DNA from 2 places in the Aneurinibacillus sp. UBA3580 genome. Region 1 is predicted to be linked to the other one. Evidence: riboswitches for the same ligand, from Rfam matches in the RefSeq annotation. Region 1 holds a riboswitch; the other holds the start of a gene.
The links. A riboswitch is a leader RNA that binds a small molecule or an ion and turns the genes downstream of it on or off. The one in region 1 is predicted to bind glycine.
Positions count from the first base shown of each region.

Region 2: another riboswitch for glycine. It lies ahead of B2899_RS08015 (alanine/glycine:cation symporter family protein); the one in region 1 lies ahead of gcvT (glycine cleavage system aminomethyltransferase GcvT).

Region 1 covers NZ_DFMZ01000022.1:152-6,253, forward strand. The annotation lists gene B2899_RS03305 (hypothetical protein) at 1-394, opposite strand, end outside; gene B2899_RS03310 (hypothetical protein) at 635-820, shown strand; glycine riboswitch at 1,100-1,189, shown strand; glycine riboswitch at 1,193-1,294, shown strand; gene gcvT (glycine cleavage system aminomethyltransferase GcvT) at 1,469-2,569, shown strand; gene gcvH (glycine cleavage system protein GcvH) at 2,603-2,995, shown strand; gene gcvPA (aminomethyl-transferring glycine dehydrogenase subunit GcvPA) at 3,005-4,357, shown strand; gene gcvPB (aminomethyl-transferring glycine dehydrogenase subunit GcvPB) at 4,350-5,837, shown strand; partial or broken gene B2899_RS03335 (TraR/DksA C4-type zinc finger protein) at 6,000-6,102, shown strand, end outside.
Region 2 covers NZ_DFMZ01000049.1:30,549-42,280, reverse strand. The annotation lists partial or broken gene B2899_RS08020 (amino acid permease) at 1-809, shown strand, start outside; gene B2899_RS08015 (alanine/glycine:cation symporter family protein) at 909-2,276, opposite strand; glycine riboswitch at 2,385-2,506, opposite strand; gene B2899_RS08010 (LLM class flavin-dependent oxidoreductase) at 2,787-3,815, opposite strand; gene B2899_RS08005 (molybdopterin-dependent oxidoreductase) at 4,063-4,653, shown strand; gene thiW (energy coupling factor transporter S component ThiW) at 4,685-5,224, shown strand; gene B2899_RS07995 (ABC transporter permease) at 5,412-6,215, shown strand; gene B2899_RS07990 (ABC transporter permease) at 6,222-7,034, shown strand; gene B2899_RS07985 (ABC transporter ATP-binding protein) at 7,050-8,027, shown strand; partial or broken gene B2899_RS07980 (DoxX family protein) at 8,125-8,367, opposite strand; gene B2899_RS07975 (ATP-binding cassette domain-containing protein) at 8,650-10,539, shown strand; gene B2899_RS07970 (aromatic ring-hydroxylating oxygenase subunit alpha) at 10,780-11,732, shown strand, end outside.

The DNA of each region.
Region 1 (6,102 bases):
GTGATTTATAAAAATGACTGCCTGACCCGTCGTTATCTTTCTCGTTTTTCTCCGCCTTTTCCTTGGCGGCAAGAAGGTTATTGCGCAGCTTTTCGGAGCATGATCTGCAATATTCGCCCAGCGTGATGAGTGTATCGCAGTTCTTGCATTTATATTGCAGGCTGGGATAGCGCGTAAGGTCGAAATACTTCTCGCGAATCAAATATTCGATATAGCGGATCGGTATATCGAGATCCCGCGAGATTTGTGCCAGGGGAGCAGTTCGCTTTTCTTTCGGTTTTAAGTAATCACGGATGCGTTTAACAGTTTCAAGTTCCTTGCGCACGCAATCCGGGCAGACTGGCTTGGAAATTTTCATGAATACTTTGCCGCACGCAGAGCAATTGGATAACATGAGATTACACTCCCTTCTAACTGAGGTAAAAATTTCTTGTGTACTTTTATAATAAGATTTTCTTCATAGATTTTCCTGTATTCTCTCTTTTTTTTTGCTAAAATGAGTCTTAAGTAATGAACAAAAAGTTCACGTTTTTTTATATAGTGTTTTATCAGAGGACAGGATGATGAAATAATAAAAGGAATGGTATCGGAAAGGCACAAAACTTTGTTGCCGGGCCATAGGGAGGGCATACATATGATGGAAAAAAAACCGCTGCTTGGCCGATTTGATGAACAGGGGAATTTAATACTGCCACCCGAGATACAGGATATTCTCGGCTATGGAACGATTGAAATTACCGTAGAAGGTGATTGCATCGTACTGTCTAGAGCCGAACCGATTTATAGATGTGTATGGGAACCTAAACAGAATAGAAAATAGAGCACAGAAGAACGCGGAGTGGAACCTATTGTCCACTCCGTTTTAATAGGACGGAACGAAAAAAACGTATCATCCACCTTAAAGTTCGTTTTTTTTGTTTATTTATTTTGTTTTTTGTTTTTATTTTTATCTCTTTATAGTTTAAAAACAAACATTATATTAAATAAGGATTTTATTGTTAGCGGAAAGCTGAAAAAGTGCATTGCAATTTTTCTGATTCGTGTTACGATAGAAAAGGATTACATATTTGATTTTTTCCAATACTAAAATATCGTGCGGATGAAAGCAGAGGGAGAGAACGCGTCGGTCGCGTCGCCGAAGGAGCAAGATACCTTTCAATCTCTCAGGCAAAAGTACCTCTGCGGGACGCAACTCTGGAGAGAGTCTGCATGGCGGACCACCAAAGGGGAAACCGGTCAGAAAGCCGTAGAGAGATGGCTTGTGCCGGGTAGCTCTCAGGTAAAAAGGACAGAGATAGGGGGATATACCCTATTTCTGTCCTTTTTTTGTGAAAATCATGAGAAAAGAAGGAAAGGACAGAGGGAGTAAGAACCAGGGAAGAAAAAGGCGTTCGCCTTTTTCCATATTTATCTTTTCTTTAGTTTTATGAGAGTACGTTAGTAAAAAAATAATGGAGGTTGGAAACAAATGTCTGCCTTAAAACGAACGCCTCTGTACCCCCTATACGAAAAGCATGGAGCCAAAACGATTGATTTCGGGGGCTGGGAGTTGCCTGTTCAATTCTCAAACATTCAAAAAGAGCATGAAGCAGTACGGACAAAAGCAGGATTGTTTGATGTATCCCACATGGGTGAAGTGGAAGTAAAGGGAGAGGATGCGCTTGCATTCGTACAGAAGATAACAACGAATGATGCGTCCAAATTGGCCGTAGACCAGGCCCAGTATTCGATTATGTGTTATCCGGACGGCGGTACAGTGGATGATCTGCTTGTCTACAAGCTGGCAGACAACCATTACCTGCTGGTTATCAACGCTGCTAATATCGAAAAAGACTACGAGTGGATGCGGCAGCATGTTCAGGGTAAAGTTACGCTTCGCAATATCTCCGACGAAACGGCACAGCTGGCGCTTCAGGGACCGCTTTCCGAAGAGGTGCTTCAAAAGCTGACGGACACCAATCTATCTGCCATCCGTTTTTTCCATTTTAAACAGGATGTTAATTTGGCCGGTGTATCCGGCCTTGTCTCCCGTACCGGCTATACCGGAGAAGACGGATTCGAAATCTATGTCAAAGCGCAAGAGGCACCGATATTATGGAAGAAAATCCTCGAAGCTGGCGCAGGTGATGTACTGCCGTGCGGTCTAGGCGCGCGTGATACGCTTCGTTTCGAGGCACGCCTGCCACTGTACGGGCAGGAACTGAGCCAGGATATCAGCCCGATTGAAGCAGGGTTGGGCTTCGCCGTCAAAGTCGACAAACCTATGCCATTCATCGGACAGGAAGCATTGAAAAAGCAGAAGGAAGAAGGCGCGCCGCGCAGGCTGGTCGGTATCGAAATGATTGAACGCGGCATTCCGCGCACCCACTACCCGGTTTATGCAGGGGAAGAGAGGGTCGGCGAAGTGACGACGGGTACACAGTCGCCTACGCTTAAGAAAAATATTGGGCTTGCGCTTGTAAAGCGCCAATACAGTGAGCTCGGTACGGAGCTGGATGTGGAAATCCGCGGCAAGCGGGTCAAAGCGAAAGTAGTGCCTACGCCGTTTTATAAACGGCCGAAAGCATAAAACCAGTAAAGGAAAATTGGGGGAGAAGAGATTATGAGCCAGGTACAATCCGCTTTTAAATACAGCAAGGAGCATGAATGGGTAGAAGTGCTGGATGAAGGACGTGTCCGTATCGGCATTACGCATTTTGCGCAGGAACAATTGGGTGACATTGTGTTTGTAGAGCTGCCGGAAGAAGGGGCCGTTGTGAAAGCGGACGAAAGCATGGGCACCGTCGAGTCGGTAAAAGCCGTCTCCGATATTTATGCGCCGGTTAGCGGGGAAGTCGTAGAAGTCAACCGTGAGCTTGAAGAAGGACCGGAGACGATTAACAGTGATGCATACGGGGCAGGCTGGATGGTTATTGTTAAGCTTTCGAATCCGGAAGAATTGGATGCGCTGATGACGGCGGAGCAGTACGAAGCGTTTAGCAAAGAGGAGGAATAAACTGTGACCGTGAAGTATCGATACCTTCCAACAACGGAGGCAGACCGCAAAGAGATGATGGCCGACCTTGGCATTTCTGATATATCCGACCTGTTCTCCGATATTCCGGAGCAGGTTCGTTTCAAAGGGAGGCTTGCGATTCCGGAAGCGATTCCGGAAGCAGAGCTGACGAAGCATATGGGGCGAATGGCGGGCAAGAATGTCAATGCGCTCGATTACGCTTGCTTCCTGGGAGCAGGCACGTATGACCACTACATTCCGAGCGTGGTCAATCACGTGATTTCCCGCTCAGAGTTTTATACGGCTTATACGCCGTACCAGCCGGAGATTAGCCAGGGTGAATTGCAGGCAATCTTCGAATTTCAGACGATGATTTGCGAATTGACCGGCATGGACGTAGCGAATTCATCCATGTACGACGGGGCGACGGCCCTGGCGGAAGCTGCCGCAATGACTGCAGCGAAGACAAAGCGGAAGAAAGTTGTCGTCTCCCGTGCCGTGCATCCCGAAGCCCGTTCTATTCTGCTGACATATGCGAAAGGCCAGGGGCTTGAAGTGGTTGAAATTGGCTGCAAAAACGGACTCACCGATCTTGAGGCGCTCGAGGCGGCGGTCGATGAAAATACGGCATCCGTCCTTGTCCAGTATCCGAACTTCTTTGGTGCGGTTGAGGAGCTGGCCGCGATCGAGCAAATTGCCCATAAATATAAAGGATTGTTTGTTGTAAGCGCCAATCCGCTCGGACTGGGGATTTTGCAGCCACCGGGTGCATTCGGTGCCGACGTAGTGGTGGGCGACGCCCAGCCGTTCGGCATTCCGATGGCGTTCGGCGGTCCGCATTGCGGCTATTTCGCGGTGAAAAAAGAGTTGATGCGTCAGATTCCGGGCCGTATTGTAGGACAAACGAAAGACGAGCAGGGACGCCGCGGTTTCGTGCTGACCTTACAGGCGCGCGAACAGCATATCCGTCGCGAGAAAGCGACATCTAATATCTGCTCCAACCAGGCATTGAATGCGCTGGCCGCGGCAGTGGCGATGACGGCGCTTGGTAGACAGGGTGTGCAGGAAATGGCGCTTCTGAATGTACAGAAGACACAGTATGCCAAACAGCAGATTGCAAGGCTCGACGGATACGAAGTCGTATACGATGCGCCGGTATTTAACGAATTCGTTATTAAAACGCCGCGTCCGGTCGGCGATATCAATAAAGCGCTGCTCAAGGATGAGATTATCGGCGGTTTCGACTTGTCGCGTGATTATCCTGAGCTTGCGCAGCATATGCTGCTCGCGGTCACAGAGCTGCGCACGAAGGAAGAAATCGATCGACTGGTGAAAAGATTGGAGGGAGCGCGCCATGCCTAATACCATGCAGAAAAATGAACAGCAGCAAAAAGACAAAGCGCTGATTTTTGAGATGAGCAAGCCGGGACGTGTCGGCTACTCGCTGCCTGCCTGCGATGTACCGGAAGTCGATGTTACATCTGTTATTCCGGGCACATATCTGCGCGAGGTGCCGGCGGAGCTGCCTGAGGTGAGTGAATTGCAGTTGATGCGCCACTACACGGAATTGTCGAAGCGCAATCATGGGGTCGACTCCGGTTTCTATCCGCTCGGCTCCTGCACGATGAAATATAACCCGAAAATTAATGAAGATGTGGCTCGCTACCCGGGATTTGCCCGCATTCATCCGTATCAGCCGGAAGAGACGGTACAGGGCGCACTGCAGTTAATGTATGAATTACAGGAAGACCTTGCGGCGATTACCGGCATGGATGCGGTAACGCTGCAATCGGCGGCGGGCGCCCAGGGCGAATGGACCGGTCTGATGATGATTCGCGCCTACCATGAAAGCCGGGGCGAGAATCGCACCAAGGTTATCGTGCCCGACTCTGCGCACGGCACAAACCCGGCTTCCGCCAGCGTAGCCGGACTTGAGACCATCACTGTGGCATCGGACGAGAACGGATTCGTCGATGTGGAGGCGCTGCGTCAGGCAGTCGGTCCGGATACGGCGGCGCTTATGCTCACCAATCCTAACACGCTCGGCCTGTTTGAGAAAAACATCGTAGAAATTGCGGAGATCGTGCACGAAGCGGGCGGCCTTCTGTATTACGACGGTGCCAACGCCAATGCGATTCTCGGGAAAGCGCGTCCGGGGGACATGGGATTTGACGTTGTTCATCTGAACCTGCACAAGACGTTTACAACTCCGCACGGCGGCGGCGGCCCGGGCTCCGGTCCGGTCGGCGTGAAAAAGGAGCTCATCCCATTTCTGCCAAAACCGATGGTTGTCAAGGAAGGCGATGTTTACCGTCTTGACTTTGACCGTCCGCAGTCGATCGGCCGCGTAAAAGCATACTACGGCAACTTCGGTATCAACGTGCGTGCTTATACGTATATCCGCACAATGGGGCCGGAGGGGCTGCGTCTTGTGTCCGAGAACGCAGTGCTGAACGCCAACTACATGATGCGCAAGCTGGCTAAATATTATGATTTGCCGTTTGACCACGTATGCAAACACGAATTCGTCCTGTCCGGCAAACGTCAGAAAAAGCAAGGGGTACGCACGCTTGATATTGCCAAGCGCCTGCTTGATTTCGGCTACCATCCGCCGACGATTTACTTCCCGCTTATCGTGGAAGAGTGCCTGATGATCGAGCCGACGGAAACAGAGTCGAAAGAAACGCTGGACGAATTCATCGATGTTATGATTCAAATCGCGCAGGAAGCGGAACAGACACCAGAAATTGTACAGGAGGCGCCTCATCATACGGTAGTGAGCCGTCTTGATGAAGTGCTGGCGGCCCGGAAGCCGATATTGCGCTATACAAAACCTGAATAGAAAGCGGAGGAGAGGCCAAGCACGTCAGAATAGATCGCGTGCCTGTCTCTCCTTTTTTCTTCCTTCAATCCCCAACATTTTTTCCTAAATATGCGCAGATACTATGCTCAGGTGCGCCGCATTACTGCGGCTTATACTTTGAGACAGAAAGGGATGCTCGGGATGCTGACGAATCAGGAGCTTTCTCATTTTCGTTCGCTGCTTACGAACCAACTACACGACATTAAGCAGCGGCTTCAGGATAGCGATGCTTATGGAATGGGGA
Region 2 (11,732 bases), on a different contig from region 1:
TTGGTGGAACCCTGCTGTTTACCGGGTATGAAAATCATCCTCCTGTTGGATTTCATCATTTGACCGCTAACGGGGGATTCTTTCCAAATGGAATAGGCGGGCTGGCATCCGCTATGTTAGTTGTCATGTTTTCTTTTGGCGGAAGCGAAACGATTGGGATGACGCTCGGCGAAGCCGAGAATCCCGAGAAGGTACTGCCGCGTGTAGCACGTAGTGTAACGATGCGCATTTTAGTTTTTTACGTACTTCCGATTCTGATTATTGTGAGCCTTGTTCCCTGGAATGGTCTTTCTCATACAGAAAGCCCCTTCGTAACCGTGTTCGAGGCGGTTGGGATCCCTTACGTGGCAGATATTATGAATTTTGTTATGCTGACGGCTGTCTTGTCTGCAACGAATACCGGCATGTACGCCGCTTCACGGATGCTTTATAACCAGGCACTGTGCGGTCAGGCCCCAAAGTTTCTAGCGGCTTTATCTGAACGGCATGTTCCTATACGTGCTCTATTGGTCAGTATTGCTTTTCTATATTTTGGTGTTATTATCGCTTTTTTTACAGATGGAAAAACCTTCGATCATTTCATGGTAATTCCTGGTTATTCAGTGTTGATCGTGTGGATTTTATTAGCGGCGGCACATGTGCGAAGCCGGATACGCACCGGACAAAGGCTTCCGGTCGGGAGTTTGTTTGCCCTTGCTGCGCTGACCCTCATTTTTATCGGCGTCGTCCTTACATCCCCGCTTTATGGTACGCTCATAAGTATAGCAGTTATGCTGTTGATCGCACTTTCATATAAATTTCTGCGTTGAACGCAGCTAGGGAGCCGGAGCAATCGCTCTTTTTTATGGTATAGGAAAGTATATGTCACTTTACAGTGATAAAGTGACATATACTTTCCCTTCATTAGGTTAGCCTGCGATTTTCTTAGGGGATGTTTCTGGTTTTTCTGCTTGCAGGAAACGTTTTGTTTCCGCTACGACCACGCCGCTCAATCCGACCAGACCGATTAAATTTGGAATCGCCATCAGTCCGTTCGCGATGTCAGAAAAGGTCCATACCATCCCGAGTTTTAAGTTCGCACCGACTGCGACCATACCGACAAAAATATAGCGGTAATATCGAACGGCACCTCGGCCCAACAGGTATTCTACGCATTTTTCTCCGTAGTATGCCCAGCCAAGAATTGTCGAATAGGCAAACAAAACAATCGCAATGCCAAGAATCATACTTCCGGCGCTGCCGAATACGGATTGAAAGGCTAACGTTGTCGCTTCCACACCGGTTTTTCCAGATTTCCAGGCGCCGGTTGTAATCAGTACTAGACTGGTAATCGTACATATGACAAACGTATCCAGGAACGTTCCTGTCATAGATACGAGTGCTTGTTTAGCCGGTGCGTTAGTTTTGGCTGCCGCTGCTGCAATCGGCGCGCTTCCCAAACCGGCTTCGTTTGCGAACACACCGCGCGCTACACCGATTTGGATCGCTGTCGCAACCGTGGAGCCGACAAAACCGCCAACAGCTGCCGAGCCGTTGAATGCGCCCGAGAAAATCAGCGAAAACGCTGCAGGCACTTCATCGATATGATAAAAGATAATGAACAAACCGGCGATAATATAGAAAAAAGCTTTCACGGGAACAAAATAGCCGGTGACTTTCCCTATTTTTTTAACCCCGCCTAAAATAACGAGAGCGATAAAAATAGCCATAATCACACCGGTCACAGTTGGAGACATAGAAAAGTTAATTTTCATCGCTTCGGCAACCGAGTTGGACTGTACCATATTTCCGATGCCGAATGAAGCGGTTGTACCAAAAATGGCAAACAGCACCGCCAGCCATTTTTTCCCCAGACCGCGTTCCAGATAATACATCGGACCGCCCGAATATTCCCCGTTCTCGCCCTTGATTCGATATTTTACAGCGAGAATGGCCTCTGAGTATTTTGTTGCCATGCCGAACAGGGCGGTAATCCACATCCAGAATACCGCACCGGGCCCCCCAATGGACACTGCCGTTGCGACACCGGCGATGTTTCCCATTCCGATGGTCGCCGCCATGGCGGTCATTAGTGCCTGAAAGTGGCTAATATCCCCGGCAGAGGATGTATCCTGTGATTTTCCGAACGCCACCTTATGGGCATACCACAGCTTGAAGAACTGCAGGCCCCGCAGGCGTACTGTGAGAAGGATGCCTGTTCCCACAAGCAGGATGAGGGTAGGCAGTCCCCATACATAATGATTGATTGTTTCTAACGCTTGACTTACCGTCTCCATCTCCAAATCTCCTTTGCCGAAAAAATAAAAAACCATTTCATTTAAATGAAATGGTCTCTGAAGATACAAGGATAGAAAAATAAACCGATTCGGAATCGGCATTTCCTGTCGCTTGTCCCTGTCCTTTTACCTGAGAGATTATCCGCCAAACAGGCAGATTTGCTCCTTCGGTGCTCTGTTTCCTTCATGTCGTTTGGGTGACAGAAGGGAGTCTCTCCAGAGATTCGTCCCCATACAGTTCTGCTTGTATTCAAGACCTGAGAGTTTCAAAGCTGTCCGACCAGCTTTTTGCCCCATCGGTAGATCGTTTGATCTTCTCCTGTATGGTTCATCCGATGTTATGTAATTAATAAAGGATATTATAGACACTTACAAAGAAAAAAATCAAGATGAAGGATAAAAGACGCTCTTTTTTAAGTATTTATAATAGATAATTTAAAGCAAAACAACGACGCTGTTCTTGGTGAAGGAACAGCGTCGTTGTTTTGCTTAGGTTCTAATAACAGTGAATTATGCGTTATTTTCCTTTTTGATAATCTCAGCTACGATTTCAAAAGAACGTAGACGGGATTGGTGGTCGAAAATTTGGGCAGTGATCATTAACTCATCCGCCCGGGTTTCATCTAAGAACGACTGCAGCTTCTCTTTAACCGTCTCGGGCCTTCCGATGATGGAGGAGCCAAGCTGCTTATGAAGCACAGCCTTTTCGAACTCGTTGCAGAGTTCGTCTATGTTTTCTACTGGCGGCTGCAGTTTTCCAGGATTGTTTCGGATCAAGTTCAGGAATTGCTGCTGCAAAGAGGTTGCCAGCCAGCGGGCTTTTTCGTCACTATCCGCTGCAATGACGTTAACCCCGACCATTGCATATGGCTCATCAAGCACCTCTGAAGGGCGGAAGCTTTGGCGGTATAATTCCAGGGCCGGCAGCGTATTTTCCGGCGAGAAATGGCTGGCAAAGGCAAATGGCAGTCCGAGCTGTCCGGCCAGTTGGGCGCTAAAGCCGCTTGAGCCCAATAGCCAGATTGGAATATTCAGCCCCTCCCCGGGAATCGCACGGATGCGTCTCACTCCTGAAGTTAAAGACGGGTCAAAGTAGCTCCGCAGCTCAGCCAGTTGCTCGGGGAAATCCTGTCCATCGCTTCTGCTGTCCCGTCGCAAGGCATGTGCAGTGAGCTGATCGGTTCCTGGCGCACGGCCAAGACCAAGATCGATGCGTCCGGGAAACAGAGATTCAAGCGTCCCGAATTGTTCGGCAATCACAAGGGGAGAATGATTCGGGAGCATGATTCCGCCGGAGCCTACCCGGATTTTTGAAGTTCCCGCTGCCACATAGCCAATCACAACCGAAGTCGCTGAACTGGCGATGCCCGGCATATTATGGTGTTCGGCCAGCCAGTATCGCGTATATCCCCACTTCTCCGCATGGCGTGCCAGATCAAGCGTATTTCGGAAAGCATCAGCCGGAGTGCCGCCTTCGACAATCGGAGAAAGATCAAGCACGGAAAATGGAATATCAGATAGTCGTTTTGTGTTAGACATACTTTCATCTTCTTTCTTTATAATGATTCTGCGTTTAGCAGGTAAGCTCTCAAGTAGTTTAACTCTTTATGTATTACCACAAAAGCATAACTATATTCTATCAAAAAATATGTAGCATCTCAAAGTATAGTTATATATTAAAGTAAAGAGATGTATCTTGCATGGCAATCTGTATACCTGTATTATGTTTAAAAACAACTCGTTTGAATAAAGGACAACAGTCTGGATAGAGAAAGGATGAAGCAAAGTGGAAAAACAACTGCCTCCAGGTCAATTTGAAACCGAAAAATGGCCTATTCTTCACGAGGGAGATGTGTATGAATTTGATGAAGCGACATGGGATTTTAGACTTTTTGGTGAAGTGAAAAATGAAACCTCCTTGTCATTTGCTGAAGTGATGAAGCTGCCGAAGACGATATCGACGATCGATATGCATTGCGTTACGAGATGGTCGAAATTTGCTACCACGTTTGAAGGAATTGCGATGCGTGAGCTGGTAAATCTAGTGGAACTTAATGAAGGTGTAAAGTATGTCAAAATATACGGATACTATAACGGCGATCGGTTTGGCTATTCAGCTAATTTGCCGCTTGAAGCCCTGTTAGGGAACGACGCTTTGTTTGTTTATCGCTGGAAAGATCAGCATCATGAGTGGCAGGATATTAGTCCGAAGCATGGATATCCATTACGGTTTATCCCGCCGGCCTCCTTTTATTTGTGGAAAGGTGCCAAATGGGCTTCAGGGATTCGATTTATGAAAGAAGACGAAGCAGGCTTTTGGGAGGAGTTTGGCTATTCCATGACCGCCAACCCGTTTAAAGAGGAACGCTATCGTTGATTAAAGATAAAAATGTTAGGCAGGGGAATGTATGCAAACGAAAGCAACATTACGTTTTACAATAATGGCGCTCCTGGTCGCCATCGGCATTGTCGGCTCGAGCTTTCTCTGGTTTCCGGCCGGCGTTGCCAAAGCGTATCCCGTACAGCATGCGGTCAATATAATCGCCGCAGTAACGTTGGGCCCCGGACCGGCCGTCATCATTGCGTTCATGATTGCACTGATCCGCAATCTGCTTGGGATCGGAACCGTGCTGGCGTTTCCCGGAAGCATCATCGGCGCCTTGCTCGCTGGCCTTCTGTATAAATGGACAGGGAAAACGTATGGGGCGGCCATTGGAGAAGTGATCGGCACGGGTATCATCGGCGCGCTTATTTCGGTGCCTATTGCTTCGCTTCTTCTGGGGAAAAATGCGGGCGCCTTCGCCTTTATCCCTCCGTTTTTCATCAGCAGCCTGGCTGGCGCAATATTAAGCCTGCTGCTGCTTCCTGCGCTGAAGCAGGCGCTGCGTCAGGAGAACAGAGGAAAATCTTCCGCAGAACAGGACATGGAGAAAGCTTCCACGTTATAAGCAATCCCTTCGTCCGCAGAAAGGACAGGCGCACGCGTAAACGCTGCCTGTCCTTTTCTTCGCATACGTATAGTTTCCATTCTTTTATGGGACTGGAATTTCAATTGTTCCATGAAGTCAACTTGGATAAAATCAAAAATAAATATAGTATCAAAGTAATGATGAATAAATACTTGGGAGGGAGCAAATGAAACAGCTCCGAATGTATCTTGCGTTTTCCCGGAAGGCCTTTCAGCGTTCGGCAGCGTATCGATTCGATGCTTGGACCCGCTTGCTTTCCAATGTCATTTTTTTATGTATGTGGGGCTTTATCTGGTACGGGCTATACAGCGGGAAAGAGTCGGTTGCCGGTGTTTCGTTCGAATCGATGTTAAGCTATATCGTGATTAGCCAGATGCTACAGGGGATTCATGGAGCCGGTACACCGTTATGGGAAATTCAAGAGCGGGTGCGAACCGGCGATATCGCCATGGAAATCATGCGGCCTTATGATTATCCCACAAGAACCTTATTTTCTGACCTTGGCAACATTGCTTTTCATTTTCTGACGGCTGTTCTTCCTCTTTATGTGGTGTTGTTCTGGCTGTTCGATCTTTCTATTCCGTCGTCACTAACGCAATGGGGACTCTTCTTGATTTCTGCTGTGATAGGCTATCTGATTCGGTATAGTATTGAACTAACCTTTGGTTTATTTACTTTCTGGTTAATTGAGACAGGCGGGGTGGAAGACATTTTTTATTTTTCGATTTCCTTATTTTCGGGTTCTGTCATTCCGCTGTGGTTTTTTCCCGATTGGCTGGAAAGCGTCGCCCGGTATCTGCCGTTTCAGGGCATTTTTTTTGTACCAAATTCCATCTTCACCGGGCAACTGCAGGGGCAGACATTGGTGGAGGCTCTCCTTGTCCAATTCGTTTGGCTCATCATTTCCTTTCTCATTCTTCGCTTTGTATGGGCAAAGGCGACCTCAAAGATTGTTGTTCAAGGGGGCTAAGAAGGTATGCTTGCATTTTGGCTAAGAGGCTATCGTCTTTATTTTCGCATGGTTGGTGCCAGCATACGCGCTCAAATGCAGTACCGCTATGCTTTTTTCATGAATATTCTGGGCTGGGCGATGAGCTATGCGGGGACGGCGGTTACTATGTGGGTGATGCTATCCTCGTTTAAAGCTCTGGCAGGCTGGACGTTCTGGGAATTGATTTTCCTTTTTGCGTTAGCCGTTCTTTCCTGGGGTGTATGTGTCCTTTTTTTCTCGCATTTTCGCAGTATGGATCAGTATATAGTAAACGGAACATTCGATCGTTTTCTCATTCGTCCGCTGCATCCTTTTTTTCATTTTATGGCGATGAAGTTTGATGTTGGAGCGTTTGGTCAGCTTTTATTCAGCATTGCAGCGGTCGTGATTGCCTACATTCAGCTTGGACTCGATTGGTCATTGTGGAAATGGGGAGTATTTCTTGGCGCTGTTGCCGGAGGGGTTTTCATTCAGAGCGGGATTGTGGTGCTGATTTCTGCTATCGCCTTCTGGACAACACGGTCGGAGCGGTTTTATTGGGTTGTGATGTTTCCCGCAAAAAGCATGATGAACTATCCCTTAACGCTGTACCCACGCATCCTGCAATGGCTCTTTATCTTTATTATGCCTTTTGCCTTTGTGAATTACCTGCCGGCCCTTCTCTTGCTGGACAAGAAACATCCTGTTTATTCACCGTACTGGGGCTCTGTTAGTCTTCTGGTTGGCATCCTGTTTTTCTGGATTTGCTACCGCATTTGGATGCTCGGATTGAGCCGCTATAAAAGTACCGGATCGTAAAGGAGAGGAGAGACGATGAACGCAATCGAAGTCAAGCATTTGTCCAAGCAGTACGTTATCGCGAAGCGGCAAGAGGGAATGTGGGGGGCGATCCGCAGTCTTTTCCACCGGGAATATATCACGAAGACAGCGGTGGAGGATGTGTCCTTTTCCATCGAAGCGGGGGAAATGGTCGGTTATATTGGCCCGAATGGGGCGGGAAAGTCGACGACGATCAAGATGCTGACCGGCATTTTAGTGCCGACTTCCGGAGAAGTGCGCGTAGGAGGGCTTGTTCCTTATAAAGAAAGGCAGAAGAATGCCCGGCAAATCGGTGTTGTTTTCGGACAGCGGTCACAGCTGTGGTGGGATTTGCCGACCATCGAATCATTTGAACTGCTCAAAGAGGTCTACCACATATCTGACCGACGGTATCGCAGAAATATGGACACCTTTACGGAAATTTTGAAATTAGACGAGTTTTTTCAAACCCCGGTCAGGCAGCTATCCTTAGGTCAACGGATGCGCGCTGATATTGCAGCTTCTCTTCTGCACGATCCGTCCATTTTATTCTTGGATGAGCCGACGATCGGGCTGGATGTGGTGGCGAAGGAACGAATGCGGACATTTATCCAGGAGATGAACAAGGAACGGGGCATTACGGTGATTTTGACCACGCATGACATGTCCGATATCGAGAAGCTGTGCAAGAGAATGATACTGATTGATAAGGGGCGTGTCATGTATGATGGAGGATTGGAAAAAATTAAGGAGCATTTCGGCACATCACGCATTTTAATCGTCGATGTAGAGAAGGATATAAGCCTGAACATCGAAGGGGTGGAGGTGATTCGGGAGGAAGGAATTCGGAAATGGCTGCGATTTAACCGTGAGGAATATACGGCTGCCCAGCTCATTCAACAGATTTCCGAAAAGACAGAGATTATAGATATATCTCTGCAGGAGCCGGAAATCGACTCGATTATCCGCCAGATGTATGAACAAGGGTTATAGGATTTTGCGCCTCGCTTTGCCTGCGCGAGAAAAATAAAACAAAGACGCTGTTCTTGTTGAAGGAACAGCGTCTTCGACTTTTGTGATATCTCATAATTTAAACTGTTTTGTTTTCTTTTCCTTTTCGGAGTAAGGAATCAAGGAAATACGATTGGCTTCCGCTAATTGCAAGGTAAATAGACATAGCCAACAGAGCCAAGTCCAGCTCATATCCAGCCATTTGTCCATTCCCCATAAATCCAGCAGATAATTTAGCTGTAAAGATAGCCCCGAGCATAATGATGGCAAACAAAACCGATACAACGCGGGTCCCAATGCCGATGATCATCGCGATACCGCCTTCTTACTTTGTGATTTGTTATTAACTTTTTGTAAGTAAATATACAATGATAATAAAAATGTGTCAATATATTTTTCCCAGATGACGTTGCAAAACGCATAGTCAGAGCTTATGGCAACAAGGCTGCTTTTTTGTTGTTGATGAAAAAGGAGGATTCCGGGCCTGATCGCAAGCAGGGTTGTATAAAATTAAAAAAGGATGTTAAAAAATGGATAGTAGGAAAGGAATCGGACGCAGAAAATAAGGATGGCTAGAACGTCAGTTGCTGAGGGAGGGGATTACATGGAAAATGTAACCGGAACGTCGCTTGTTCATCCGCGGAGTGTGCCGGGCTTGCGGGATAGCGCGGGGCCAGTTGTCCTGACCAACCCGCCTTATACGACGAATTCTCTTCTGGTAGAAGCCAACTGCTTAACTCGAACGATAAAGACACGACGCGGAGAGAAGAAACTGTTGGAGGATATTAATTTTGTTATCGAGCCGCATGAATTTGTGGCAATACTGGGCGGCAGTGGTGCGGGAAAAAGCACGCTGCTTCACGCATTATCCGGCATTCATCCGGCAACAGAGGGAGAGGTCCGGGTGAACGGGCGGAATCTTTATGAAGACTATGATGATTTTCGTTCCTGCATTGGCTATGTACCGCAGGATGATATTGTGCATAGCGGGTTAACGGTAGAAGAAATATTTATGTATTCCTCCCGCCTGCGCTTTCCGGCGGGTACACCGGAAAACACAATAACAGGCAGAGTAAATGAAGTGCTTGAAGAGGTAAGATTAACGGCCCAGCGTTCGCTGCCTGTCAAGGATTTAAGCGGCGGACAACGAAAGCGGGTCAATATCGGCGTTGAATTGGTAACCAGGCCCGGTCTTTTGTTTCTTGATGAAGCCACCTCGGGACTTGACCCGGATTTGGAGAAAACGATGATGGAGCTTCTCGGGGAATTGAAACAGAAGGGCAGCACGATCATCATGGTTACCCATACCACAGCGAATCTTTGGATGTGTGACAAGCTTGTCTTTTTGACCCGGGAAGGACAGCTGGCTTTTTTCGGCTCTCCGTCTGAAGCGCTTAATTACTTCGGTGTAGAAGATGTTGTAGAGATCTATCGAAAGCTTGATACAGAAGAGAATCCGAAGAGCTGGGCTGAGAAGTACAAACAATCCGCTGTTTATCAGAAATATCAAAACCGGGTGAAAGATAGGCAGCGGCCAATCGAACGGGCAGACGGGAATAAGGAACAAGATATGGTGAAAAAAAGCGCCGCTTGTTCCTCATTTTTTGAACAATGGAAGATGCTGACCGGACGTTATATACGGCTGCTTAGCCGGGATAGAAAAAACCTTGTCATCCTGTGTCTTCAAGCCTTCATTATTCCATGTTTGCTTGTCCTTGCTTTTTATCACAGTGCCCCTACGTTCAGGTACAGCGAGTATCGGCCGCAGGATTTGGAGGTAACCCGGCAGATTGTAGCAGCTGGAAAAGTGGAAGAAGTGCAGCAAAACATTCAGGAAGAGAAAAACCGGAGAAGCTTTATGTCCAACTGCATCGCTTTGATGGTATTTACCTCGATATGGTTGGGAACGTCCAATGCAGCGCGGGAAATCGTGAAAGAAAAGGCGATTTACAGAAGGGAGCGGCTAGCCGGCATGCGGGTTGGCCCTTATCTGTTCTCGAAAATTGGCGTGCTGTCGGTTATTTCTTTGATACAAACCCTGCTTCTTGTCTCGATTGTTGCCTGTACGCTTGATCTGCCGGAGTTTTGGCCAAACGTTTTGGCTTTTTTTCTGCTTTCGCTGGCAGGGGGAATGATGGGCCTGGTTATATCGGCCATCGCTTCTAATTCTGATAAAGCGCTTAGCACCATTCCGATTGTACTCGTTCCCCAGATTATTCTGTCGGGAGCGCTTGTACCTATTGCCTATGTAAAGCCTGCATGCATAAAAGCTGTATTTTATCTGGCTGTTAGCAAATGGGGGTACGAGTTAATCGGAGGAGACATTGTTAATATCAACGGGAGAAGCGCCCTGCAGCAGCCGCTCCCCGCGCTGAACGGCAATTTTTCCGCCCACTGGGGCATTCTTGTCCTGTTTATTTTCCTTCTATATGGGATGGCCATCGTATTGCTTCACAGAGATAGGGCCGTTTCAATGCCCGAAGGACGTAAGTGAAGATAGTTCCATTTCTATCGATTCCTTTATTACTAACAACTGAGTTAAAATTGACAAAATTGAGTAAATTATAACTCGATTTTTCTATCACGAAAAGCCGGAATTTCTGTTATTCCTTGTGTTAATAGGGTTTTGGAATTGGTATTGAATTTGCTAATAAAGAATGGCGAGAGAACCATCATCCGTGCGGGTGATGATAAAAACGTAAGTATAATCGATGAAGAGGAGGATTTCTTAGTTATGATTACAAAGGAAAGCATCCAATCCTTTACCCCTACGCTGCCCTATGAATGGTATGTAAATCCGGATATTTTTAACAAAGAAAGGAAACAAATTTTTTCTAAGAATTGGATATTGGTAGGGCATACAAGTCAGGTTAAAAACGAAGGGGACTTCTTTACCTTTGATGTAGCCGGGGAGCCTATTATCGTCACTCATGGAACGGATGGGGAACTGCGCGCCTTTTATAACATTTGCCCGCATCGCGGTACAAAGGTGGAACGCAGTGAGCAGGGAAACAAAAAAGTTTTGCAGTGTGTTTATCATGGATGGACCTTTAAGTTAGATGGACACTTGCACAGAGCCCCTAACTTTACCACAAATGAACTTGGGAAGCACAGCTGCATGAGGTCCATTCGCTTAGAAGTATACCGCTCTATGATTTTTGTGAATTTGGATCCGGATGCCCTTTCCTTCGCGGATGCGTATCAAGAATTTGCAAGCGAGCTGGAGAGATATCCGTTCATGGATTCACTGCTCTTGGTTAAAGAGAATCGCCGGCTTATTGAAGCGAATTGGAAAGCGGTAGTTGATAATTTCCTGGAATGCGATCACTGTTCGATTGCGCATCCGGCATTTGCGAAAACGTTTGACATGTCCAATTACAACCTTGTTCCCTGTGATAAATTCTCCTACCAATACTCAACGGTCAAAGGTAAAGATGACAGTGCAAGTGTACGTTTTTATTGGATCTGGCCAAACATGATGCTAAGTGTATATCCAGGAACCGGAAATATGACCACAACGCAACTTATTCCCATCAGCGCAGAACAGACAATGGCGGTATACCGTTATTACTTTACCGATGTTAACATAACGAAAGAAGAAGAGGACATGATTGCATTTGTCGATCAAGTACGGGAAGAAGATTTCGAGCTGGTAGAGTTACTGCAAATGGGTTTTCGTTCTCAGGC